2 regions of the Mesorhizobium sp. 2RAF21 genome follow, and region 1 is predicted to be linked to the other one. Evidence: riboswitches for the same ligand, from Rfam matches in the RefSeq annotation. Region 1 holds a riboswitch; the other holds the start of a gene.
What was found. Region 1 has a riboswitch for thiamine pyrophosphate ahead of thiC (phosphomethylpyrimidine synthase ThiC). Riboswitches for the same ligand answer to the same signal wherever they lie in the genome.
Positions count from the first base shown of each region.

Region 2: linked by a shared signal. The riboswitch ahead of thiB (thiamine ABC transporter substrate binding subunit) and the one ahead of thiC (phosphomethylpyrimidine synthase ThiC) in region 1 are both predicted to bind thiamine pyrophosphate.

Region 1 is NZ_JBFRGM010000002.1:510,834-519,273, forward strand. It holds gene AB4136_RS05220 (FCD domain-containing protein) at 1-229, shown strand, start outside; gene AB4136_RS05225 (alpha-hydroxy acid oxidase) at 226-1,362, shown strand; gene AB4136_RS05230 (metallophosphoesterase family protein) at 1,453-2,148, shown strand; gene AB4136_RS05235 (hydroxymethylpyrimidine/phosphomethylpyrimidine kinase) at 2,151-2,909, opposite strand; gene AB4136_RS05240 (thiamine phosphate synthase) at 2,900-3,505, opposite strand; gene AB4136_RS05245 (thiazole synthase) at 3,502-4,275, opposite strand; gene thiS (sulfur carrier protein ThiS) at 4,278-4,475, opposite strand; gene thiO (glycine oxidase ThiO) at 4,459-5,448, opposite strand; gene thiC (phosphomethylpyrimidine synthase ThiC) at 5,445-7,277, opposite strand; TPP riboswitch at 7,396-7,506, opposite strand; partial or broken gene AB4136_RS05265 (autotransporter outer membrane beta-barrel domain-containing protein) at 7,742-8,440, opposite strand, start outside.
Region 2 is NZ_JBFRGM010000001.1:113,856-122,295, reverse strand. It holds gene thiQ (thiamine ABC transporter ATP-binding protein) at 1-376, opposite strand, end outside; gene thiP (thiamine/thiamine pyrophosphate ABC transporter permease) at 373-2,046, opposite strand; gene thiB (thiamine ABC transporter substrate binding subunit) at 2,022-3,023, opposite strand; TPP riboswitch at 3,063-3,177, opposite strand; gene AB4136_RS00600 (thiamine diphosphokinase) at 3,298-3,945, shown strand; gene AB4136_RS00595 (ABC-F family ATP-binding cassette domain-containing protein) at 3,961-5,775, shown strand; gene AB4136_RS00590 (hypothetical protein) at 5,922-6,233, shown strand; gene AB4136_RS00585 (DUF2865 domain-containing protein) at 6,416-7,381, shown strand; gene AB4136_RS00580 (hypothetical protein) at 7,431-8,440, opposite strand, start outside.

The DNA.
Region 1 (8,440 bases):
CATCCATGCGGCCGTGAAAGCCGGCGACCCCGCCGCCGCGCGCAAGGCGGCGATGGACCACATCACCTATGTCGAGCGCGCCATGGCGCAGGCCGAACGCAGCGGCGATTGGCAACGCGTGTCGCGGCTCAGATTGAAACAGCGCGCCGGCGAGCAGGAGACCGCCCGCAGGCGCGGCCAGAACGAGACGGGCGCGGCAACGCGCGAAAGCGGAAAGACGACCCCATGAGCATGCTTCTCACCATCGACGACCTCAAGCAGCAGGCGCGGCGGCGCGTGCCGAAGATGTTCTTCGATTATGCCGATTCAGGCTCGTGGACGGAGAGCACCTACCGAGCCAACGAGGAGGATTTCGGCAAGATCAAACTGCGCCAGCGTGTGCTGGTCGACATGGACAACCGCTCGCTCGCCTCGACCATGATCGGTGAGGCTGTGTCGATGCCGGTGGCGTTGGCGCCGACGGGCTCGACCGGCATGCAGCATGCCGACGGCGAGATGCTGGCGGCGCAGGCGGCGGAAGAATTCGGCGTGCCGTTCACGCTGTCGACCATGAGCATCTGCTCGATCGAGGATGTCGCCTCGGTGACGAAGAAGCCGTTCTGGTTCCAGCTCTATGTCATGCGCGACAAGGATTTCGTGCTCAATCTGATCGACCGCGCCAAGGCGGCGAAATGTTCGGCGCTGGTTCTGACGCTCGACCTGCAGATCCTCGCCCAGCGCCACAAGGATCTGCGCAACGGTCTGTCGGCGCCGCCCAAGATGACGCTGCCCAACATAATCGACATGGCGATCCGGCCAGGCTGGTGCCTGGGCATGCTGCGCACCAAGCGCCGCACCTTCCGCAACATCGCCGGCCACGCCAAGGGCGTCGGCGACCTCTCCTCGCTGATATCGTGGACCCACGAGCAGTTCGATCCGCGCCTGTCCTGGGCCGACGTCGAATGGATCAGGCAGCGTTGGGGCGGCAAGCTGATCCTGAAAGGCATCCTCGACAAGGAAGATGCCATCCTCGCCGCCAAGACCGGCGCCGACGCCATCATCGTTTCCAACCATGGCGGCCGGCAGCTCGATGGCGCCCCATCCTCCATCTCCGTCCTGGAAAAGATCGTCGATGCCGTCGGCGACCAGATCGAGGTGCATATGGATGGCGGCATCCGCTCGGGTCAGGATGTGCTGAAGGCGCTCTGCCTCGGCGCCAAGGGCACCTATATCGGCAGGCCGTTCCTCTACGGGTTGGGCGCCGCCGGCAAGGCGGGCGTGACCCAGGCTCTTGAAATCATCCGCAAGGAGCTGGATATGACGCTGGCGCTTTGCGGCAAGCGCGATATCAAGGATGCCAGCAGGGACATGCTTCACCGCTAAGCTCGCCATTCCAGACACCCACTCGATTTGAAAGCATCTCCTTTTTTGACCGAAGGCATTCATTTCCTCGACGCCCGCGCACCGGACGGCATGCGCCTCTACGCCATCGGCGACGTGCACGGGCGGCTTGACCTGCTCACCGCCATGCACGAACGCATCGCAGCCGAACTCGAGCGCGACCGGCCCGCCGACTGGCGCATCGTCCATCTCGGCGACTATGTCGACCGCGGCCCGGATTCGAAGGGTGTGATCGATTTCCTGATCGCCGCGCAGCAGCGCGACCCGCGCATGATCGCACTTGCCGGCAACCACGACATCGGTTTCCTCGATTTTCTTGCCATGCCCGACGCGGAAGGCTTGTTCGCGCGTTATGGCGGCCGCGAGACTGCGCTGTCCTATGGCGTCGCCATCGACTTCAGCGACCCGGCCTCGGTCGAGCAAGGCTGGAAAGATCTGGTCCGTGCCGTGTCGCCCGAACAGAGGCGGTTCCTGCACGAACTACCTTATTCGGCCTCATTCGGCGATTTCTTCTTCTGCCATGCCGGCGTAAGGCCGGGCATCGCGTTGGAACGACAGGCCCATGACGATCTGATCTGGATCCGCACCGCCTTCCACAATCATCCGGGGCTCTACGAAAAGATCATCGTGCACGGCCATACACCGCAGCCGGAAGCCGAGCTGATGCCCAACCGCGTCAATGTCGATACCGGCGCCTGGCAGACGGGCATTCTGACGGCGCTCGTCGTCGACGGCGTAGAAAAACGGGTCCTGACCGCGACGGGATAAGGTTAGCGCCGCGCCCGGCTTAGTTTGTCGAAGACATGGTCCTTGCCCCTGGCCACAGCCGTCTCAAGATCGTCGCCGAGGCCGAGGCGGGCGGCGATCGCGCTGGCCAGCATGCAGCCGGTGCCACGCATCTGGACATCGAGGCGTGGCGCCTCGAACGGCAAGGGCTGCCGGCCAATGCGGACCAGCAGATCGGCCGAGCGATCGCCATCGGCATGGCCGCCCTTGACCAATAAGGCAGGTCCGCCGGCCTCCGCCAGTTCCCGGGCGTGATGGATGATCTCGCCTTCATTCGTCGTCAGTGAAACGCCACTCAGCAAGGCGAGTTCCGGCAGATTGGGCGTCACGAGACTGCACAGCGGCATCAGCTTGCGCTTGAGACAAGCGACCGCATCGGCCGCCAGCAAGGCGCGTCCCGAACTCGATGCCAGCACCGGATCGAGCACCACGGGCAATGGCGGCCGGCTGGCAAGCACGGAGGCGACCGCATTTATGGCATCGACGGTGCCCAGCATGCCGATCTTGACCGCGACGATCGCATTGGCGGCGAAAGCCGCCCGCATCTGCGCGGCGATGAGATCGGGCGGCATCTGTTCCACCCGCTCGACGGCGTGATGCGTCTGCACGGTCACCGCCGTCACCGCGAGACAGGAACGCAGGCCGAAAGCCGAGACGGTCTCGACATCGCGGGCGATGCCGGCACCGCCGCTCGAATCCGAACCGGCGACGATCAGCACATGCTTCTCGACACTCATCGCCATCGCGCCGTCGCCGCAAGCCATTCGCGCGTGCGCGCCTCGGGGTCGGCGTTCAGCGTGATATCGGTCACCACCGCCGCGCTGTCGGCGCCTTGCGCAAAGACGCCGTCGATACGCGCGACGTTCAGCCCGCCAATGGCAACCAGCGGCAACCTGCCCGCGCGGCGCTTCCATTCCGCGATGCGATCAAGCCCCTGCGGCGCCCATTTCATCGCCTTCAGGATGGTCGGATAGACCGGCCCCAGCGCGACATAGTCCGGCTCGGCGGCGAGTGCCGTTTCCAGCTCGTCATGGTCATGGGTGCTGAGGCCCAGCTTCAGCCCGGCGCGGCGGATCGCAGCAACATCCGCGTCCGCCAGATCTTCCTGGCCGAGGTGAATGAAGTCGCAGCCCTCGTCGATGGCAAGCCGCCAGTGGTCGTTGACGATGAGCTGGCAATCGTGGCGTTCGCAGACGGCCCTGGCGGCGCGGATTTCGCCGCGCAGCGACGGCTCGGTTCCTTCCTTGACGCGCAGCTGAACCAGCTTCACGCCGAGCGGCACCAGCCGCTCAATCCAGGTGGCGGAGGGAACGATGAGGTAGAACGGGTCGAGTTTCATGAGAAGACCGCCATGCCGATAACGGGAGTGGATGGAACCGCCATATCGCGCGGTTCGAGCAGGCCAGCGAGTAATGCCTCGCGTCCTGCCTCGACGGCTTTGGCGAAGGCTCTTGCCATGGCAACCGGGTCGCCAGCCTTGGCCACCGCCGTGTTGAGCAGCACCGCGTCGTAGCCGAGCTCCATCACCGCTGCAGCGTGGGAAGGACGACCGATGCCGGCATCGACGATCAAGGGAACATCGGGAAAATGCCCGCGCAGCGAACGCAAGGTGTCAATATTCTGCGGGCCACGCGCCGAGCCGATCGGCGCGCACCACGGCATCAGCAATTTGCAGCCGGCCTCCAGCAGGCGCTCGGCGACGACAAGGTCATCGGTGGTGTAAGGGAACACCTCGAAACCTTCCTGAACCAGGATACGCGCCGCTTCGACCAGGCCGAACACATCCGGCTGCAGCGTGTCGTGATTGCCGATGATTTCGAGTTTGATCCAGCTGGTGCCGAACACGTCGCGCGCCATCCGCGCGGTGGTGATGGCTTCCTTGACGGAGTGGCAGCCGGCGGTGTTGGGCAAGACGCGGGCGCCGAGCGCCTGGATCAGCTCCCAGAATTGCCCGCCCGACTTGCCGCCCGCCGCTTCGCGCCGCAACGACACGGTGACCACCTGCGTGCCTGACGCCTTGACCGCCCCGGCCATGATCGACGGCGACGGATAAAGCGCGGTACCGAGCAGCAGGCGGGACGAGACTTCCGCGTCATAGAGTTTCAACATGGTCAGCCTCCCTTCATCGGTGACAGGATTTCGATGCGGTCGCCCTCGGCGAGCCGGCAACCGGAGCGCTCCCTGGCAGGTACTACCTCGCCATTGAGCGCGGTGGCGAGCCAGCCACCCTCATAGTCGAGTTCGGCAAGCAGCCCCGCGAGCGTGACGGCGGTAACCTCGTGGGTCTCGCCATTAACGGTGAGCTTCATGGACGAGCTCCCTTGCTGTCGGATTGTCCAGGATCACGTCGGCGGCTTGCTTGGCCATCGCCGGCGCCAGCAGGAAGCCGTGGCGGTAGAGCCCGTTGATGCTCACGCGGTTTCCGTCGCGGCTGACACGCGGCAGATTATCGGCGAAGGCCGGACGCACGCCCGCGCCGGCCTCGACCAACTCTGCCTCGCCAAAGGCCGGATGCAGCGCATAGGCGGCGCCCAGCAATTCCATGGTCGAGCGCGCGCTGACGGGCCCGTCGGCGGCGCTCTCGACCATCGTTGCGCCGACCATGAACATGTGATCCGCACGCGGAACCACATAAACCGGAAAGCGTGGATGCAGCAGCCGCACCGGGCGCGCCAACGCAACGTCGCGCGTGCGCAGCAAAAGCATCTCGCCACGCACGCCGCGCAGACCAGACGCGGATGAGCCCATGCCCGTACAATCCGCCTCGAAATCGAAGGCGCCGGGCGCTAGCACCGCGCCGTAGCCGAACTCGAAGCGTACGCCCATGCCGACCAGTTTTCCGGTTAGCGCCACCAGGGCCTTGCGCGGATCGAGATGGGCTTCGCCGGCGAAGAGCAGTCCGCGCCGAAACCGACCGGCGAGATCGGGTTCGAGCGCGGCGATCGCATCCCCATCGACGACGGAGAAGCCGCTGGTGCGCTGCACGAAACGATCGAGTTCCACCGTGTCCCGCGCAGGCGCCACCACCAGCGTGCCGGTGCGCACGACATGGCCGGGCAGCGCGGCATCCCACCAGTCGGCCGCGCCCTTCCCCAATGTCAGCACCGGCTCCTCGGCGCTTTCGCGCTCGCACCACGGCGCCAGCATGCCGCCGGCCTGCCAGGAGGCGCTGCCGGCAATGGCCCGGCGCCGTTCGACCACGATCACGCTGGCGCCGCGTAACGCCAGTTCATGCGCCAGCGTCAACCCGGCGACGCCGGCGCCGCGGACCAGCACTTTCATGGCCGGTTCGCCGGTTCCGTTTCGGCGACCTCGGCCTGATCGAGAGGCATGTAAAGCTCGCCGCCAATACGGAATTTTTCCGCCATGGCCGCCAGGCCTTCCTTTTGTGCCTCAGCGCGGATGTCGTGCGAGATGCGCATCGAGCAGAATTTCGGCCCGCACATGGAGCAGAAATGCGCCACCTTGTGCGCCTCCTTGGGCAAGGTCTCGTCGTGGAAGGCGCGCGCGGTGTCGGGGTCCAGCGACAGGTTGAACTGGTCCTCCCAGCGGAACTCGAAACGTGCCCGCGATAGCGCGTCGTCCCTCACCTTGGCCGCCGGATGGCCCTTGGCGAGATCGGCGGCGTGCGCGGCGATCTTGTAGGTGATGACGCCGATCTTGACGTCGTTGCGGTCTGGCAGGCCGAGATGTTCCTTGGGCGTGACGTAGCAGAGCATGGCCGTGCCAAACCAGCCGATCATGGCGGCGCCGATGCCGCTGGTGATGTGGTCGTAGCCCGGCGCGATGTCGGTGGTGAGTGGCCCAAGCGTGTAGAACGGCGCCTCGCCGCAGACTGCGAGCTGCTTGTCCATATTGGCCTTGATCTTGTGCATCGGCACATGGCCGGGCCCTTCGATCATCACCTGGCAGTCCTTCGCCCAGGCGATTTTCGTCAGCTCGCCCAGCGTCTCCAGCTCGGCGAATTGCGCGGCATCGTTGGCATCGGCGATCGAGCCCGGGCGCAGACCGTCGCCCAGCGAGAACGACACGTCGTAGGCGCGGCAGATGTCGCAGATCTCCTCGAAATGCTCGTAGAGGAAGCTTTCCCGGTGATGGTAGAGGCACCATTTGGCCATGATCGAGCCGCCACGGCTGACGATGCCGGTGACGCGATCGACGGTGAGCGGGATGTAGGGCAGCCGCACGCCGGCGTGGATGGTGAAATAGTCGACGCCCTGCTCGGCCTGTTCGACCAGCGTGTCGCGGAACACCTCCCAGGACAGGTCCTCGGCGACGCCGCCGACCTTCTCCAGCGCCTGGTAAAGCGGCACCGTGCCGATCGGCACCGGCGCGTTGCGGATGATCCAGTCGCGGATGTTGTGGATGTTGCGGCCGGTCGACAGGTCCATGACCGTATCGGCGCCCCAGCGGATCGCCCAGACCATCTTTTCCACCTCCTCGGCCATGGACGAGGTGACGGCGGAGTTGCCGATGTTGGCGTTGATCTTGACCAGGAAATTGCGGCCGATGATCATCGGCTCGCTCTCGGGGTGATTGATGTTGGCGGGGATGATGGCGCGGCCGAGCGCCACTTCGTCGCGCACGAATTCCGGCGTGACATAGTCCGGAATCGCCGCGCCGAAACTTTCGCCGTCGCGTTCCAACCTGACGCGCAGCGCCTCGCGGCCGAGATTTTCGCGGATGGCGACGAACTCCATTTCCGGCGTGACGATGCCGGCGCGGGCATAGGCAAGCTGGGTGACGGCGCGTCCCGCTTTCGCTCTAAGTGGCTGGTTTCGCACCGGAAACTCCGGCGTCAGCCGATCGCCGGAGACGAAGCCGTTGTCTTCCGGCCTGATCAGCCGGCCCTCGTAACGCTCGACATCGCCGCGCGCCTCAACCCATTCCTGGCGCAGCCTGGACAGGCCGCGCTCGATGCTCGTTTCGACGCCGGCATCGGTGTAGGGACCGGAGGAATCATAGACGGTGACCGGCGGTTCGCCGGCACTCGGATGCACGGAAATCTCGCGCATCGGCACACGCAGACCGGTGTGAAGCGTGCCCGGTTTGTAGATTTTGCGCGACGCCGGCAACGCGCCGACGGTGACTTTCGGGGTGTGGATATTCATGAGTGAGCCTCCTTGCTCGAATGCAACGGAGACCCAGTCCATGCGATGAGGAGGAAGTGATGCTTCGCTGAAGGGAGTTCGGGCATCTGCCCGACCGCCAAAGCCGAAAAACGCCGGCCCGCGAAGCTTCCCACCGTCCCTACGCCAGTATGAACTGGATCAGGTTCAACGGGTCACTGCGCGTTCAGCAGTATCTCAGCCCCTTGTCGGGACCCCCCTGGTGAGCCTCAAGGGTGAACGACAAGCCGCATGATTGTCAACAGGGATGTGGAAAGGCGACGGCAAGCGCGCCGAGAGTCAAATAACTTCGTGGTGCAGGATCAATAGCTTACGGAAAAACGGGTGCCAGACGCCGCGAAACGAATTCACAAGGGTCCGTTCGCGCGCATTTTAAGGCCTTTCCCGTTCAAACGACCGGCTTTTCAGCACGTTTCGCGTTCTGCGTTTTGGCACCGGCCATCGTCCTAGAACCTGACATTCAAATCGGCCCTGACGCCATGGTCGCGGGCGTTGGCGGCGAGCTGGCCCTGGTAGGAGATGCCGAGTGTGGTGGTCGGTGTCAGCGCGACGTCGAAGCCCGCCTCGAGTGCTGCGCTTTCGCGTGCGATCGGCGCGCCGGCGATGGTGAAGGCATTGCTGCCGGCGAAGGCCTGGGTGACATTGGGCGTGACATCGCCGAAACCATGGCGCCAGCCGATCATGCCGCGCGCCGTCGCCTTGACCGCGCCGAGGTCGAAGTCGGTAGATGCCCGTAGGCCAAAGGTGGTGAAGGTGATGGCGTTGGAGCTGCTGCGGACCGTCAGCGCCGCCGCCCCGCCTTTCTCACTGAAAGCATTGGTGTGGACATTGACGTAAGCCAGGTTGGCGAAGGGCTCGAAGGCAACAGCGCCTGCCTTCATGCCATAACCGAGCTCGCCGAAGAGCTGCGTGGTGCCGGCGCGATGGCTGGAAGACAGCGCGTCGGTGAAACCGGGGAAAGACACGGATCGACCGCTGTCGATGTCGCTCCAGGTATAAGCAAGGCCGGAGCGCAAGGCGAGCGCACCCCATTGCGTGCCGCCATAGGCGCCGAGATGATAGTTGTCGCTGGAAGCAGATGATCGTCTGTCATCGACTTTGAACGAAGAATGGCTGTAGCCGGCAAGGAACCCCAGCCGCCAATC
Region 2 (8,440 bases), on a different contig from region 1:
CAAGCGCGTCGGCGACGGTCGAATGGTCAGCCTTGTCGAGGGTGAGCGAAGGCGATCGCCCAAGCCCGACATTCTGAGCGACGTCGAGATGCGCGAAGAGATTGTTTTCCTGGAACACCATCGAAACCGGCCGTTCCGACGGAGATGCGTTGGTGTAATCGTCTCCTCCAATCAGCACACGACCGGTGAGTGGCACCTCGAAGCCGGCGACGAGATTGAGCAATGTCGATTTTCCCGAGCCGCTGGGGCCCATCACGGCGGTGATCTCACCGGCAGCGAAGGTGAGGTCGAAGTCGAGCTTCATCCCGTCATAGTCGAATGTCGTCTCATCCAGACGCACGGAAACGCCGCTGCGAGCCAGAACCTCGGCAATCATATGGCACGTTCCTTTCCGAGCCGGTGGGCCAGGAGCACCAGGACGAAGCAGACCAGGCCGAGCAGCAGCGCCAGTCCTGCCGCGTCGGCGGTACGGTAGCTGCCCATGCGGGCAAGCAGAAGATAAGGCAGCGTCTGGAGCGAATCCGAGCCGAACAGGGCAATCACGCCAAGATCGCCCAGCGACAGCGCCATGGCAAAAGCGAAGGCGGTGGCCAGCGGGCGCCTGAGCACCGGTCCGTCGATCAGTCGCAGCCGGTTCCAACCGGTTATGCCCAGCTGCGCGCAAAGACGCTCATGCCGTTCGCTCGTCGCATCATAGGCTGGACGAAGCGCGCGAATAGCGAAAGGCATCGCCATGATCGCGTTGACGGTGACGACCATGAGCGGCGCCACAGCCAGGGAATCACCGACGTGGCGTAGGAGAAGAAACCAGCCGGCGCCGATGACGATGGGCGGGACCACCAGGACGAAGCCGGCGCCGGTATCGGCGGCGTATTCAAGCAAGGAGCTGCGCCCGGTCTTGCGGCGACCGGCCAGGGCCCGTCGCGCGGCAACCAGCGAGAAGGACAAAACCACCGAAAGCAGGGCCGAGAGGAAAGCCAGCACGATGCTGGTCAACGCTGCCTGTTGGACGGTGTTTTCGCCAACTAGGCGCGAAAGGTCGGCCGCCAGACCGGCGGCGACGATCGCCGCCATCGGGCCGGCCACGAACAGCAATGCCGCTGCAATCATCACAAAATTCAGCGTGGCCTCTCCGAGGCCGATCGACAGATAACGCCGCGGCGCTACCGAGAGATTGGCGTCGCCGACGGTGTTGGCTCCCAGTCGGGCCAGCAATGTCATCACCACGAAGGTCAGGACGATCTGCAAGAGTGTCAGCGCGACCGCTCGTGCCGGATCGAAGTCGAAACGCAGCGCCTGATAGATCGCCACTTCCAGCGTGGTGGCGCGCGGGCCGCCGCCGAGCAGCAGGACGATGGTGAAAGATGTGATGCAAAGCATGAAGACCAGGCCGGCGACGGCCGGCATGGCCCGGCTCAGCGCGGGCCATTCGATCAGCCGGAAGGCCGGTCGCGCACCCATACCGAGCTGGCTGGCCAACCGCCACTGGTCGGTGGGTATGGTCTGCAGCGCCTCCACGAAGAGGCGCGTCGCCAATGGCAGGTTGAAGAAGACATGCGCGACAAGAATGCCGGAAAGACCGTAGATGCCGGGCCAGTCTTGCCCGCCCATTTCCGTCAGCGGACCAGCGAAATAGCCCGCGCGGCCATAGAGGGCCAGCACGCCGAGCGCCGCGACAATGGCCGGCAAGGCCAGCGGTACGGCAAACAGCTGCAGGATGAGGCCGCGTCCGAAAAAGGCCGGGTGGCGCGACAGCGCTCTTGCAACGAAAAGCGCTGGAACCACCGACAAAAGCGTCGACAAAAGCGCTTGCCATATTGTGAAGCGCACGACGCGGAAAAGATAGGAATCGAACGCCGAAGCGGCACCGGAGAGATTGCCGGCGCCCTCGGCAACGAGGCCTAAGAAGGCGCCTCCAATCAGCAGCGTGATGAAGGTGAGTGCCACGACACCGGCAACAACGCGCGTATCGCGCAAGGCAGCAGGCCTTCCGTCCTGGCGAGGCTGGATGATGGTGGCCCTCACTTGCTCATCACGGACAGCCATTCATCCACCCAGGCCTTGCGGTTCTTGGCAACCTCTTCTGGGCTGAAGATCAAGGTCTTGGCCGGCTTCACCAGCTTGTCGAAGGCCGGGTTGAGAGGCTTGTCCATCTTGCCGGCCGGGAACATCCAATTGGTTTCGGGAACGACGTCCTGGAACTTCGGGCCGGTCATGAAGGCCATGAATTTCTGGGACAGCGGGTTCTTGGCGCCAGTGGTGGTGATGCCGGCGACTTCGATCTGCAGATAGTGGCCTTCGGAGAAGGAAGCGGCCTGATAGCGGTCGGTCTTTTCGGCAACCATGTGGTAGGCCGGCGAGGTGGTGTAGGAAAGCACCATCGGCGCTTCGCCCTTGGTGAACAGGCCGTAGGCTTCGCTCCATCCCGGCGTGACCGTGAGCACGCGACCCTTCAACTTGGCCCAGGCCTCCGGCGCCTTGTCGCCATAGACGGCCTTTACCCACAACAGCAAGCCGAGGCCCGGCGTCGAGGTGCGCGGGTCCTGGATGGCGATTTTCTGCGAAGCATCGCCCTCGACCAATTCCTTGAGGCTGGCCGGCGGCGTCTTCAACTTCTCGGTGTCATAGACGACGGCGAAATAGCCGTAGTCGTAAGGCGCGAATGTATCGTCGGCCCAGCCGCCCGGCACGTCGACCGTTGCGATCGTGCCGTGTGGGACGAACAGCCCGCTCGCCTTGGCGTCGGCCGTCAGATTGGTGTCGAGACCAAGCACGATGTCGGCCTTGGTCGCGGCACCTTCCAGCTTGACGCGGTTGAGCAGGGCGACGCCGTCGGCAACCGAGACGAAATCGACTTCGCAGCCACACTCTTCCTCGAAAGCCTTCTTCACCTGCGGGCCTGGCCCCCATTCGGCGGTGAAGCTCTCATAGGTGTAGATAGTCAGCTTGTCCTTGGCCGCGGCCGGCAGTGTGGCGGCAGCAAGGGTGAGAGCCGGGATCAGGACTGACAGAATTTTGCGCATCGACGCCTCCTTCATTCGTGTGACAGGAGAGTTGGCGCCTTTGGCTAAGCGTCTAATCCCTCCGCCGGTACAAGCCGGATCAGGTTCAGCGGGTTGGCTTAGCGCCTCTCAGCCGTTCCGCGAAAACCGCGACCCGGCACCCCGTTAGAGCGGCAAAAGACATAGAGCGGGCCTGCGCGGGGTGCAAGCCTTAGTTTGCCGGGGCGGATCGAACGTCGCGCGGGCGCTGGCATGGACTTCCGTTTCCGCATGGGGGCTGGTAAGGGCGACGCCCATGAGCACTTTCACCCTTTTGCTCGGCGGCGAGCTCGTTCGTACGCCACGGCTCGATATCCAGACTGCCGGTACGCGCGTGATCGCTGCGGATTCCGGTATTCGTCATGCGGATATGCTGGGGTTGCTGCCGGAACTTTGGGTGGGGGATTTCGATTCCGCACCGGCCAACCTGCCGCCGCATCTGGCCAAGGTGCCGCAGGAACGATTTCCGGCCGAGAAGGACAAGACCGACGGCGAGCTCGCCGTGGCGATTGCCCGGCAAAGCGGTGCCACGAAACTGATCCTGGTCGGCGCATTCGGCGGCGCCCGGGCCGACCACGCCTTTCTCCATCTGGCGCTGGCGGTAAGGCTGGCCGAGGAAGGCATCGACGTGCTTTTGACCAGCGGCGCACAGGAAGGCGTTCCGTTGCTGCCTGGCCATGCCGCCAGGTTCGACTATGCCGACGATACGCTGTTTTCGGTGCTCGGCTTTTCGGAACTCACCGGCCTTACCATCAAGGGTGCGAAATGGCCGCTGAACGATATCGAAATGGCCTTCGGTTCGTCCCTGACCATCTCCAACGCGGTGAAAGGCGAGCTCGAAATCTCGTTTGGCAGTGGCCGGGCGTTGTTGCTTGCCCATCCGTTCCCCTTGCCTGAAACCTGAGAGCCGAAAGCAGACATGGCCCCGCCGCTTCTTAATCTTACCGGCATCAAACTGACGTTTGGCGGTACGCCGCTGCTCGACGGTGCGGAACTCGTCGCCGCCCCCGGCGACAAGATCGCGCTGGTTGGCCGCAATGGTTCGGGCAAGTCGACGCTGCTCAAGATCGCCGCCGGCATGATCGAACCGCAGGACGGCGAGCTGTTCCGGCAGCCGAGCGCCACCATACGCTACCTACCGCAAATGCCCGACATGGACGGTTTTGCTACCGTGCGCGCTTATGTCGAAGCAGGGCTCGGCCCGGCCGACGACCCGCATCGCGCCACCTATCTGATGGAGCATCTGGGTCTCACCGGCGAGGAACGGCCCGCCGATCTCTCCGGCGGCGAGGCGCGCCGCGCGGCATTGGCCCGCGTAATGGCGCCGGAGCCGGATATCCTTTTGCTCGATGAACCCACCAACCATCTCGACCTCGCCGTCATCGAATGGCTGGAAGAAGAGCTGGCGCGCACGTCGTCGGCGCTGATCGTCATTTCCCACGACCGGCGTTTCCTGCAGCGCGTATCGCGCGCGACAGTCTGGCTCGATCGCGGCCAGACACGCCGCCTGGACAAAGGCTTTGCGCACTTCGAGGAATGGCGCGACCAAGTGCTCGAGGAGGAAGAGCGCGACCAACATAAGCTCGGCCGACAAATCGTGCGCGAGGAACACTGGCTGCGTTATGGCGTGACGGCGCGCCGCAAGCGCAATATGCGGCGCCTTGGCGAGTTGCAAACGATGCGCCAGCGCTTCCGCAGCCATCGCGGCGCCGAAGGCACGGCGACACTGGTGGCGAGCGACGCCGCCGAATCCGGCAAGCTGGTGATCGAGGCCAAGAATATCGACAAGAGCTTCGGCGACCTTACCGTCGTGAAAGGGTTCTCGACCCGCATCCAGCGCGGTGATCGCGTCGGTCTCGTCGGCCCCAATGGCGCGGGCAAGACCACGCTCCTGAAAATGCTGACCGGAGAACTCGCGCCCGATGCCGGTTCGGTGCGGCTGGGTGTCAATCTGGAGATCGCCACGCTCGACCAGAAGCGCGAGGCCGTCAGCCCGGATGAAACATTGGCGCATTACCTGACCGACGGGCGCGGCGAGAACCTCGTCATCAACGGCGAACAGCGCCATGTCGTGTCCTATATGAAGGACTTTCTGTTCAAGCCGGAACAGGCGCGCACGCCGGTGCGCGAGCTTTCCGGCGGCGAACGGGCGCGGCTGCTTCTCGCCCGCGTGTTGGCGCGGCCCGCCAATCTTCTGGTGCTGGACGAGCCGACCAACGATCTCGACATGGAGACGCTGGAGCTGCTGCAGGAGCTGGTGGCGGGTTTCGCCGGCACTGTCATCCTGGTCAGCCACGATCGCGATTTCCTCGATCGTACCGTGACCAGCATCATCGCGCCGGACGGTGGCGGCCGCTGGGTCGAATATGCTGGTGGTTATTCGGACATGCTGGCCCAGCGCGGCGGCACCAAGCTGGAGGACCGCAAGGCGCGCAACAAGTCTGCTGCCGACCCGGCTGCCGAAAAGCCGCGCGCCGAGGTCTCGAAAGAGCCGGCGAAAAAACTCTCCTTCAAGCAGAAGTTCGCCCTGGAAAGCCTGCCGAAGAAGATCGAGGCGGTGACGGCTTCGATCGCGAGGCTCGAGAACAACATCGCCGATCCAGCCTATTATGAGCGCGACCCGACCGGGTTCCAGAAAACCATCGCCGCTCTCGACAAGGAGCGTGTGACGCTGGCTGCGCTCGAGGAAGAATGGCTCGAGCTGGAGATGCTGCGCGAGGAGCTGGAAGGCTGAGCCGTCGCTAGGCCCGGCGGTGGGACTACGGTCGGTCTCCCGTTCTTTTCATCCAATCCGGCATTGATTTCTATGGGGCTGATCGTGCTACGCTTGGCGTGTCGGGTTGCCGATGCACTGCGTTCGATCGATGGAGGAAATGGCTCATGAAGGAATCGACCGGATGGCGTCATATGTCGAGCGCGCCCAGGGATGGCAGCCGCATCCTCGTCACGGTCAGGTCATCGGAGCAGGGCCCTGCTGAAGTGGATGTCGCCTTTTGGGCGCGGGCGGACCAGTACGGAATGGAAGGCTGGCGCGCCAATGATTCCTATCCGGGCCATATGATCGAATATGCCGATCCGGAGCTCAAATGCTGGATGGCCCTGCCAAGCGCCAATGCCGCCGCCAGCACCGTGGCCGACATGCCCACGCCCTGGGAAGGCAGCGAAGAAGAACTCCATGGTTCTGGTATCTAGGCCGACTTTCCCGCCTTGGGTTCCAGCACCAGCCGCTGCTCATGCTTAACGATTGGTGTTCGTATCCGGTCTGACGTGTAACCACGTTTTTCAGTATATTATGAAGCTCTTTCATAATCCTGTGACGTCGGTATAGCCTGATACAAGTTGGAAGAGCAGCTTGTATCAAGGCGTAATCACGAATGCGAATTCTTGAAACTGGCGTGAACAGCGGTACGCGATCTGGCCGCTTGCTTTTTTCCAACTCCAATAGATCTGCCAGAGGACGGTGGTTTGCATCCATTGTGGTCGCGCTCCTCGCATTCGTCACCGTGCCGACTTCCGTGGCATTGGCAGATGAGTGCGCGTCGCTGGCACGCCAGATCCGCAGCAGCGGTGTAGGCGGCTCCAGCCCGGAGTCGGCGCAACTTCGGCGGCAGCTTGTGGCCATCCAGGCGTTGGAACGGCGGCGGCAATGCTCGTCCAAGAGCACCGGCGGATTTTTCAACCCCTGCGCCGATCTCGCGCGCATGCGCGAAGACGTGCTGAGGCAAATGGTGGCGAGCGGCGGCCGGCGTAGCGTCTCCGTCCTGCAAGCGCGGTACGCGGCACTTGGCTGCGCGCCCGAACGGCGCGAACGCGTGCGTGAAGCGTCTGGTCCGATGTCGATCGGTGGTGCCTCCATGCTCTACTGCGTGCGGCCTTCAGACGGCTATTTCTTCCCTGCCCCGAAATCGCAATTCGCCAAGGATGTGGAACTTCAGGAAACCGTCGACCAGTGCCGCTTTATTTGCGACGACCAGGGCATGGAGGTTTTTGCGTTGACCGACCCCAGACTGGAAACGGAGGAGATGATCTCTGTCGCCGAGCGCAAGCCCTACAAGGATTTGCAGACAGCGTTCCGTTATCGGGACGATCCGGCCTTCAAGAGTTGCGATCTCCGCCGCTACTACAGCAGGGTCAACGAGATGCGGGCGCGGACGGTTACGCCCGCCAATATGGCCAACGCGATCATTCCGCTGCCGACGGAGAAGCCGGAGCGGCAGCTGCCGATCACCGCTTCGGTGGAGCCCATCAAGACGCTTGAGCCCATGGCTTTGATGGAACAGCCGGCACCCGCCGGCAAATCGGTCCGCAGCGTCGGTCCGGCTTTTTTGCCGGACCCGTGACGGACCTCGCCTTTGGGCCGGCGCAGCGGCCGTCGGCACGCTGTTTCGATTATCCCGAGGTCTTCGCCTGCCAGGCCTTCATCGCCTCGTCGAAGATCTTTTCGCCCGGCAGCCCCTTTTCCATCGTCAGCAAGGCACGGCGGCCGGATTTGTAGACGACGGGGATGTCGATCCATTCCTGATTACGCAGGAGGGTCAAATTGGCGTCCTGGTCGGCCTTGGTATCGTTGAGCGCGACCAGGAAATAGCCGTCGGCGATCTTGGCGGGAACGCCGATCAGCGGGCTGCCGGCCTCCTGCTCGGACGTTTTCATCGCGATGCGCAGAACATTTTCGATGCCGCCGCCTTCGAAACCCTGCGGGGTCAGGAAGATCATCTCGATGATATGGCTGGCCGGCAAGGTCTGGTCGGCATTGCGGCGGATGGTCATGCGCAGCTGCACGTCCTTGCCGGGGATGGTCACCTCGGCACGGATCGCCGGCTCGGGCGGCGCATCGCCGCCAGGCGATTCCTGCACGAGCGACCAGACGATATTGCCCGGCTGGGCCGAGCCTTCGGCCGCGCTGGTGCGTTCTTCGTAGTAGATAGCCTTCTGGCCAACCGGAATGGCTTGCGGCGCGGGTGGCGTGCTTGGCGCCGCGGTGCCTTGCGCGGCCGGCGTCGTTGTAGCGGGGGCCGCGGGATTGGCACCCGGCGTCGCGGCCGGAGGCGTCGGCTGTTGCGCCTGGGCCGGCTGTGGTTGCGTGCTGACCGGCGGTGTGGTCGGCGACGGCGTGGTCAGCGCGACGACGGACGTACCTTCGCCAACGGTGGCTGCTCCGCCGGCCCGGCCAGGATCGGTTTCCTTGCCGTCGGCCTGCAGTCGCTGCGTGAATTTCTGCGGCTCGCTGCTTTCCGGCGCTGGAGCTGGCGCTGGGGTGTTGGCTGCCGTGGCTGGTTGCGCGGGTGCGTTTGGTTTCGCCGGCGCCGCAGGGGCGGGCTTGTCGGCCGCAGTCTCGGTCTTGTTCAGACCAAACATGCCCTTGAAGGCGTCCTTGTTCAGCCAGACGCCGTAACCGC